Linked DNA regions of Hahella sp. HNIBRBA332. The protein of the gene in region 3 interacts with the protein of the main gene of each other region in a pairwise test. Links are inferred from orthologs where the notes say so. Each region holds a gene or a part of one and is shown on either strand. Other genes may lie near its edges.

Region 1 (3,423 bases), 1.8 Mb from region 3 along the record:
ACCTCCGCGCCTTTCCTTAAACACAGCCGCTCGTCGTCACAGATTTATCGCAGTCGGGGAACTTTAGATCGGGCCCTCAGGGCAAAAAAAAAGCCGCAGGGGAAGAACCGCTGCGGCGTCAAAAACTGTTACGATCCCGCTATTCCACCACCGCCGCATGCGCACATCGCAGAATGGACGCGCAAGACATTGCGGGCAAAGTGAAATAATGAAAACGCACTGTCGTATACATCCGCGTATGGTGGTCTTACAGCCCTATACCGGCAATACGCAATAACCACATAAGCGCCCGCCGTCAGGGCGTATACGGTGAATGGGCGCTGACTTTCCAAAGCGATATTTGCTAAAGTCTGATGTAACTGCGTCCAGGGAGCCCCGGCTCCATATAACCACAAATTCATGACCGGCGTATGAACCGGCCAATAATGGACGACATTAGCGCTGAAACATAATTAGGGTCGCCGATGACAACTACAATAAAGCCCGAGTCTTTAACCTTGATAAAAGCCAAGATAATGCCGCCGTCCAGGCCGGCCCGCCTGTTGGAGCGGGAGAAGTTCGACGACCTGCTGCATGAAATCGATCCGGTCAACCTGATCCTGGTGCAGGCGCCTGCGGGTTACGGCAAAACCACGATGATCGACGATCGCCTGAACGCACTGGGCGCCAACGCCGCCTGGTTTCGTCTGGACGCTCAGGACAATCTGAGTGAGCAGTTCGCCTTTTATGTCGCTCACTCGCTGAATGAAGCCACCCGAGGCGCCTGCCCGGAAACCCTGCGCACGTTAAACCAACAAGGTTATCCAACGTTGCAGACGTTTCTCACCGACCTGCTGTCTGAGTTACCTTTGGAAGGCGATCCGCTGCATATGGTGCTGGATGATTATCACCTGATCACCAATGCGGAGATCCACAGCGGCGTGACTTTCCTGCTGCGCCACCTGCCTCCCTACATTACGTTAGTGCTGCTATCCCGCACTACGCCGCCCATCGGTGTGGCGCAATTACGCATGCAGGGGCGGATGCTGGAAATCACCGCCAAGGACCTTTCCTTCAGCGCCGACGAAGCTCAGGCCTATTTTGAGCAGCGTTTGCGATTCGAAGTGTCCCGGGAAAGCATCGAGCGCGCCAACCGCCGGGTCGAAGGCTGGGTGTCGGCCTTGCAACTATTGGCGGCGACCGCCTCCACCGGGGTGGAGTTCAACGAATACGTCGAACAATTACACAGCGGCAATCACTATATATTCGATTACTTTGATGAACTGACCCGCACCAGCATTGATAACGAACAGCGGCTGTTCCTGCTACGCACCAGCGTACTGGAGCGCTTCAATGCGTTGATGGTGATGCGTCTGGCGCAACAACAGGACGGCCAGTTTCTATTGAACTCCCTGCTGAATCTTGGCTTGTTTATCGTGCCATTGGACAGCAGCGGCTTGTGGTTCCGTTACCATCCGCTGTTCGCCGCCTATCTACGCCACATGCAAACCTGCGTGCTGCCGGATGAAACCGCGCGACTCCACCAGCGCGCCAGCGACGCCTGGCGTGAAATGGGCTTTTTCGAAGACGCCGCCCGTCACGCAGTGCTGGCCAAAGACCAGCAACGCATCAAGGATATCCTGCTGAGTTGCGGCCGCGACTTTTTCACCGAAGGGCAGTTCAATCTGCTGCAACGCTGTTTCGACGCCCTGAATAAAGAAGTCATCGCCGATCACCCCATTCTCACCCTGCTGCGCGCCTGGGTGGCGCAAGGACAGTATCAGTGGTCTGAAGTGGAATCCTGGTTGAAAGCGGCGGAGCAACACTTGAAGACCCACTGCAGCGAAGAAGAGTGGGAAGCGATCACCGGCGAATTCAACGCGGTGCGCGCTCAGGTAGCCATGAACGTCGGGGACGCGGAACGGGCGCAGACCTTTGCAAAATCCGCGTTGGCCCATGATCCCGTGTACCTGCCCACCTCCCGCACCGCCGCCTCTTCGGTTATTGGCGAATCCTTGTTTGTGCAGGGCCACCTCAAGGAAGCCATGAACCGCATGCAGGACACAGAACAACTGGCGTTGGCGGAACATGCGCATCAGAACGTTATTTGGGCGTTGTGCCAGCAATCGGAAATCAGCGTCGCCCAGGGCTATCTGCAGAAAGCCTACAACATCCAAGAGAAGGCGCTGCAATATGCGGAGGACCACAGCCTGGAGCGTCTGCCCATTCTGGAGTTCCTGTACCGCATACGCAGCCAGATCATGTGGGAGTGGCACCATCTGGAAAGCGCGGAACGATGTGCGCTAAAAGGCATCGAGATTCTGGAAAGCCAGGGTGAGCGCTGGTTCATCCAAAGCTACGTGATGCTGGCGAAGATCGCCCAGGCGCGCGGTCGTCAGTCGTTATGCGCAGACTACGTGCAGAAGATTCACAAGATGCTGGCCTCCGGCGAATACCATATCGACTGGACCGCCAACGCGCACGCCGCCATGCTGTCCTATTGGGACGCGGTGCGCGACAAGGAGTCCATTCAACGCTGGCTGACCGCAGCGCCAGAGCCGGCGCCGGAGCAGGCCACCAACCACTTTACCCAGTGCAACATCCGCAACTGGGCGCGGGCCTACGTCAGTCTGGGAGATTTCGACAAGGCGCTGCCGCTGTTGGAAGGCATCCAAAGCATGGCGGAACAGTTTGGCCTGAAAACCGATATCAACCGCAACCATATCCATTTATCGCAGCTTTACTGGCTCAACGAGCAACGTGAAGACGCCCTGCGCCACATGGCCATCGCACTGAAACTCGCCAGCACCACCGGCGCTGTGGGCAGCTTTCTGCGCATCGGCAAAGTGCTGATCAATATTCTCAAAGCCTTGATCAGCGAAGAGCAGTTGGATGAGATGGAAAAACAACGGGCGGAACGCCTGATCCAGCTGGCGCAACAACAACGGGATTTCAGCCGCGCGATTCGTATCTCGCTGGACGAAGCCATCATCCAGGATATTATCGACCGCCCTGACGTACCGGAACTCATCCGCACCTCACCCCTCACCCGCCGGGAGTGGCAAGTGCTCAGCCTTATCCATGCAGGTCTGTCCAACGACCAGATCGCCGAGCACATGAAAGTGGCGCCCACCACCGTGAAAACACACATCCGCAGCCTCTACCAAAAACAGAACATCACCCACCGCTCCGAAGCCATCAATCTGGCGCGGGATCTATTGAGTAAGATACAGGGGGAGTGAGCGCAGCTCCCCCTCATACCCACCCTCCGCCTCCTCCTCCCCCCTCATCCCCACTACTACGCCAAGAAAAAAGAGGGAGGGAGGATGTTCGCCCGGTTCGCCGCAGGCACCATCTTCATAACTGTAAAAATAACAACGTCTTCCACTTATCTGTGGGTGCACGTGCGTTACCTGGTTTGGAGTTGTTAAGAGAGGCGACATG
Region 2 (3,112 bases), 3.5 Mb from region 3 along the record:
CCGGTTTCAGATAGGAAATCGGTGCTTCACTGGCGTCTTCAAAGGTCACAACTTCCCAAGCATCCTTTTGGGATATGAGCTCGCGAAGAAGTTTGTTATTTAAGCCGTGACCCGACTTGTGCCCTTTAAACTCACCAATCAGGCTGTTGCCCAACAGGTATAGATCTCCGATAGCGTCCAATACCTTGTGCTTAACGAACTCGTCTTCGTAACGCAGGCCATCTTCATTGAGAATCTTGAAGTCATCGACAACGATAACGTTATCCATGCTGCCGCCCAACGCCAGATTCATCGCGCGCAACTTTTCAATGTCGCGCATGAATCCGAATGTCCGCGCACGGCTTACTTCCTTAACGAAAGAAGTGCTGGAAAAGTCGATTACTGTCTCTTGTGAGCGGCCTTTAATCACAGGATGATCAAAGTCTATGCTGAAAGTCACTTTGAAACCGTCGAACGGCACAAAGGTAGCCCGCTTGTCTTCGTCAGTAACCGTTACTTCGCGCTTGATGCGGATGAATTTCTTGGGCGCGTCCTGCTCAGCAATGCCCGCCGATTGAATCAGAAAAACAAACGGACCGGCGCTGCCATCCATAATAGGCACTTCGGCTGCGCTCAACTCAACGTAGCAGTTATCGATTCCAAGACCGGCCAGAGCCGACAGCAAATGCTCAACAGTTGCTATCTTCACTCCATTCTTTACGAGAGTCGTAGAGAGAAGGGTTTCACCTACGTTCTCAGCACGCGCCGGGATTTCCACGATAGGATCGAGATCTGTACGGCAGAATACAACACCCGTGTCCACCGGGGCCGGTTTCAGGGTCAGGTAGACCTTTTCCCCTGAATGCAGACCAACACCAGTGGCTCGGATGATGTTTTTAAGTGTGCGCTGTTTTATCATTTCAATGATTTACCAAAATCTGGATAAAATTCGGCCAAATCATACCAGAAAGGTATTAGGTGCACCAACCTAAAAGACCGAACTCATTCTCATTTAATCCGCCTGACGACGCAAAAACGCAGGTATATCCAAATAGTCCACGTTTTGCTCATCCCCTACGGCCCGACGATCCACCGCCGCATTGCCCACAACTGAAGTAGCGCGTTTGCGCATCACAGTGGGGCGCTCCAGCTGATGATAATCAGTGGTGCCGTTCATAGTCCGGGAAGAGTTGTCCACCACTTTGGTCGGCCGGTCATGCACACCCCCCAGACCCGTGGCGACTACCGTCACCCGCAACTCATCCTTCATTTCCGGATCGATTACCGTTCCAACAACCACTGTCGCAGCGTCGGAAGCGAACTCTTCAATGGTGGCGCCCACTTCAGAAAACTCGCCCAAAGACAGATCCATGCCCGCGGTAATGTTGACCAGAATCCCACGCGCGCCCTGCAGATTGATATCTTCAAGCAGCGGGCTGCGTACGGCTCTTTCCGCCGCCTCACGTGCGCGGTTGTCGCCGCTGGAAACACCGGTGCCCATCATCGCCATGCCCATTTCCGACATAACGGTGCGAACGTCCGCAAAGTCTACGTTTATCATTCCGGGACGGATAATCAAATCCGCAATTCCCTGTACAGCCCCCAAAAGCACATCGTTAGCGGCGGCGAAAGCATCCAGCAAGCTGGTGTTTTTGCCCATGACGCTCAACAGTTTCTCGTTGGGAATCGTGATCAGAGAATCAACGTGTTGTCCCAATTCACGCAGGCCGGCTTCCGCAACTTTCATGCGCTTGCCGCCTTCGAACGGGAACGGACGGGTGACTACCGCTACCGTCAAAATACCCATTTCACGGGCGATTTCCGCTACGACAGGCGCGCCGCCCGTTCCAGTGCCCCCGCCCATACCGGCAGTAATGAAGACCATGTCCGCGCCTTTCAGCGTTTCCGCGATACGCTCTCTGTCTTCCATCGCCGCCTGACGACCTACTTCTGGATTGGCTCCGGCGCCCAGCCCTTTGGTGACGCTGCCGCCGAGTTGAATTACGTGCTTGGCGTCGACATCACGCAACGCCTGAGCGTCGGTGTTCGCGCAGATAAACTCCACGCCTTCCACCGAAGAGGCGAGCATGTGACGAACTGCATTGCCGCCGCCGCCGCCAACGCCTACAACTTTAATGACTGCATTTTGTGGTACGTTATCTACGAGCTCAAACATTCCCCTTCTCCTTCTTCGTTATAGTACCTGCGACCTGAAACTAATTTCCGCAAGTTGGTATAGACCTTTGAGTTGACTCTATTTGGGCTGATTAAAAATTCCCCATAAACCAGTTCTTCAGCCGTTGGAACAGGTTTTCAGCAGGTTCTCCCCGGTGCTGGGAGCCCCGGCCGAGTTCTTGCTGTTTAAATCCATAGAGCAGTAATCCGACTGCGGTGGAGTACATAGGATTGCTAACCACATCGCTCAGACCGGTGACCCATTGCGGCACCGCCAGCCTTACCGGCATGTGGAAAATCTCCTCCGCCAACTCCACGACCCCCTCCATACTGGAGGTTCCTCCCGTGAGCACGACCCCTGCGGCGACGAGATCTTCATATCCGCTGCGTCGCAACTCTGATTGGATCAAGGTGAACAACTCCTCATAGCGCGGCTCCACAACTTCCGCCAACGACTGCCGGCTTAAGTCCCGCGACGGGCGATCTCCCACACCCGGCACCTTGATCGTCTCATCCGCACCTGCCAGCTGAGTCAGCGCACAGGCGTATTTGATCTTGATTTCCTCTGCATTCTGCGTCGGCGTTCGCAACGCCATCGCAATATCGTTAGTGACCTGGTCGCCAGCGATAGGTATTACCGCCGTGTGGCGAATAGAGCCGCCGGTGAATATTGCGATATCAGTCGTGCCGCCGCCGATATCGACGACGCACACGCCCAATTCTTTTTCATCGTCAGTCAGTACTGCGTAGCTGGAGGCAAGCTGCTCCAGGATGATTTCGTCTACTTCCAGCCCGCAACGCTTCACGCACTTTTCAATGTTCTGATAGGCGTTAACCGCACAGGTGACCAAATGTACTTTGGCTTCCAGGCGCACGCCGGACATCCCTACTGGCTCTTTCACACCTTCTTGATTGTCGATGACATATTCTTGCGGCACGACGTGGAGCACACGCTGAT
Region 3 (2,933 bases):
TTCCGGTATGCTCCAGCCCAAACTCTCCCTGGCCTGACGCAATCGGCTGCCCGGTCGGTCATTAGCGGCGGGATTGGATGCGGCCTCGGACGACATATCAACTACTTCCTTTCATCGTTTTATATTCAGCGGAGTTGGGAAACATGTTCTTTAACAACAACATCAAAGATGCTTCCTCATTCAAATCCTTCTTCTCCCTGGCGATTTTTATTCCCAACGCCAAGCTTGCGGGGGAGTGCGAAGCCCCGCCTCTGCGCACTGCCTCCCAGAATGAACTATATAGTTTATCTGCCTGCGACAATCCGCCCTTATCAAAATATAAGGAAGCCAAGGCGTATACCACATCAGGTTGTCCATGCCTCAACGTCAGCGACTTCTCATAGGCTCTAATCGCGGGCTCTATTTCTCCCATTCGCAAACGAATAAGACCAATGTTACTAAACACCTGGGCCCTGCTTTCATAACTTACGTCTTCAGAAGCTCGTTCTAGCTGTTCAACTGCTTCCTTGTAACGACCTTCCTCATAAAGATAAGCCGCGTAGTAAGTACGTCCCCGAGTAAAGTTAGAGTCAGAGCGAAGCGCGGATTTAAATTGTTTCTCAGCCAGCAGTGACTCTTTCTGTCGCTGATACACCAAACCAAGAGCCGCAAGCGCCTCAGCATTATCAGACTTGATTTCTAGCGCTCGCTTCAGTTTCTGCAAGGCGCTATCCAAGTCACCCTGCTGATAATACGCCAACCCCAGTTGAACATATTGCTGAGACGCTTTTTCTTCAGACGCTTTATTGGTGTACGGCCCTGTAACAGTCGTAACGCACCCTGCAAGCACGCCGCCCAATACCATCGCCAATACTGCAGTTTTAATAGTACGCTTGACGTTTTCCATTTTTCTCAACTTAGCTATCAATTCCTGCGTTATTTTCAATGTAATAAACAGCCTTGCATCGTAGGGACCTGAAGCTATGCCTCCATCAATCTAATTAGACGGAAGCTCTGCCGTCAGGGGAAACATTAATATTTTGCAGAGGGATATATTTCTGACTTCTTCGCGTTCTGTCCTCAACCCGCCCTACCAACTGGCCGCATGCCGCATCAATATCATCGCCGCGCGTAGTTCGAATGGTCGCCACATAGCCTGCATCGCTCAACACCTTTTGGAACCTTAATGTCGCGTTTCGGGAGGGACGCTCATAACCGCTATTAGGGAACGGGTTGAATGGGATCAGGTTAATTTTACATGGTAAGTCGCGTAATAAGTCTCGCAACTCACGTGCGTGTGTTTCGCTGTCGTTTACGCCTGCAATCAAGGTGTATTCAACCGTAATGCGACGTTTATCAGAAAGTTTGCCCAGATAACGATGGCAAGCCGCCAACAACTCTTCTATTGGGTACTTTTTATTGACCGGAACCAGAACATCTCGCAACGGGTTATTTGGCGCATGCAGGGAGATTGCGAGGGAGACGTCGGTAACATCACCCAGCTTATCGAGGGCCGGGACAAGTCCGGAGGTGCTGACAGTCAAGCGGCGCTTGGAAATACCAAAGCCAAAATCGTCCATCATGACGTCGCAGGCGCGCACGACGTTGTCGAAATTCAATAAGGGCTCGCCCATTCCCATAAAGACAACGTTCGTGACGTAACGCTCTTTGGACAAGTCATAATCGCCAAAAGATCTCGCCGCAACCCACAACTGACCGATTATTTCAGCGGAACTCAGGTTACGATTGAACCCCTGCTTTCCAGTTGAACAGAAACTGCAATCCAGCGAGCATCCAATCTGGGAGGAAACGCACAATGTACCCCGGCCATTATCCGGGATATAGACAGTTTCAATACTGTTGCCGCCAGCCAATCGCATAACCCACTTACGGGTGCCGTCGGCAGAAATATCTTCATATATAACTTCAGGCACGGAAACTTCAGCTACATCTTTCAGTTTTTCCCGTAATGCCTTACTCATATTCGTCATGAGGTCAAAGTCAGATACGCCAAGATGATACATCCACTTCATCAATTGAGTGGCGCGGAATTTTTTCTCTCCCAACGACTCGAAAAAAGATTCGAGATCGGAACGATTCATTCCCAATAAGTTAATTTTAGCGTTGGCGCCTGACATGCTTTACCTCTTAAAAAGAGTGCAGCGATAATGCTGCACTCGATTAGTTGCCTCGACTGATAATTTTATATCAGCTGCGTGGGCAGATTTCGTTCTCGCTGAAGAAATAAGCTACTTCGCGCTCAGCAGACGCTGCAGAGTCAGAGCCATGCACCGCGTTTGCGTCAATAGAGGAAGCGAAATCCGCGCGAATAGTGCCTGGCTCAGCTTCTTTGGGGTTGGTTGCGCCCATAAGTTGACGGTTCAGAGCGATGGCGTTTTCACCTTCCAGCGCTTGAACAACAACAGGACCAGAAGTCATGAAAGCAACCAGATCAGGGAAGAATCCGCGCTCTTTGTGTTCAGCATAAAAGCCTTCAGCCTGCTCTTGCGACAGGTGCAGCATTTTTGCAGCCACAATACGCAGACCGGCCTTCTCAAAACGCGAATAGATTTCGCCGATTACATTTTTAGCCACTGCGTCAGGCTTGATGATTGATAGCGTACGTTCTACGGCCATCGATATGCTCTCCAAAATCAGGGTTATAACAACTTTAGGTTTATATTCTGAACAGGCGATTATACGCATGTTCCGGGGAAAGTTACACTCCGCTCCTAGCACGAAAAAGGCTTCAGTGACACAAGTGTCAAATGAGCGGCATTCGCGATAACGGACGCCAGATACTTTCAGTCTGAAATTGCATCAGGCGCATATTTAAATTTTGTTAACAAGAGCCAAGAAAGCGCTCTCGATTAAGGTCTGTGGCGTTAACCGCCCAGCTTGGCCTTCCACGCAGGAGATAATTCACGCAATTTATTCACTGCAGTAATAATGAC

The links.
Region 1: the proteins of rlmN (region 3) and malT interact in binary tests that used the Escherichia coli proteins (3 or more experiments, as listed by UniProt). The link is inferred for Hahella sp. HNIBRBA332 from one-to-one orthologs.
Region 2: the proteins of rlmN (region 3) and ftsZ interact in binary tests that used the Escherichia coli proteins (3 or more experiments, as listed by UniProt). The link is inferred for Hahella sp. HNIBRBA332 from one-to-one orthologs.

The regions. Positions count from the first base shown.
Region 1 is NZ_CP132203.1:5,273,322-5,276,744, forward strand. What follows is about bases 157-3,421. They hold malT (HTH-type transcriptional regulator MalT), read left to right. Parts: upstream 157-464; coding sequence 465-3,221; downstream 3,222-3,421. Other genes in these bases: O5O45_RS23330 (alpha-glucosidase family protein), read left to right, coding at 3,421-3,421. Also shown: more of O5O45_RS23330, read left to right, coding at 3,422-3,423. UniProt on the Escherichia coli protein: Positively regulates the transcription of the maltose regulon whose gene products are responsible for uptake and catabolism of malto-oligosaccharides.
Region 2 is NZ_CP132203.1:6,919,384-6,922,495, reverse strand. The notes cover bases 74-3,027. They hold ftsZ (cell division protein FtsZ), read right to left. Parts: upstream 2,156-3,027; coding sequence 992-2,155; downstream 74-991. Other genes in these bases: ftsA (cell division protein FtsA), read right to left, coding at 2,247-3,027; lpxC (UDP-3-O-acyl-N-acetylglucosamine deacetylase), read right to left, coding at 74-898. In the rest of the region: more of lpxC, read right to left, coding at 1-73; more of ftsA, read right to left, coding at 3,028-3,112. UniProt on the Escherichia coli protein: Essential cell division protein that forms a contractile ring structure (Z ring) at the future cell division site. The regulation of the ring assembly controls the timing and the location of cell division.
Region 3 is NZ_CP132203.1:3,462,351-3,465,283, forward strand. The notes cover bases 50-2,824. They hold rlmN (dual-specificity RNA methyltransferase RlmN), read right to left. Parts: upstream 2,118-2,824; coding sequence 981-2,117; downstream 50-980. Other genes in these bases: O5O45_RS15330 (RodZ domain-containing protein), read right to left, coding at 50-96; pilW (type IV pilus biogenesis/stability protein PilW), read right to left, coding at 98-925; ndk (nucleoside-diphosphate kinase), read right to left, coding at 2,188-2,616. Also shown: more of O5O45_RS15330, read right to left, coding at 1-49; O5O45_RS15350 (IscS subfamily cysteine desulfurase), read right to left, coding at 2,865-2,933.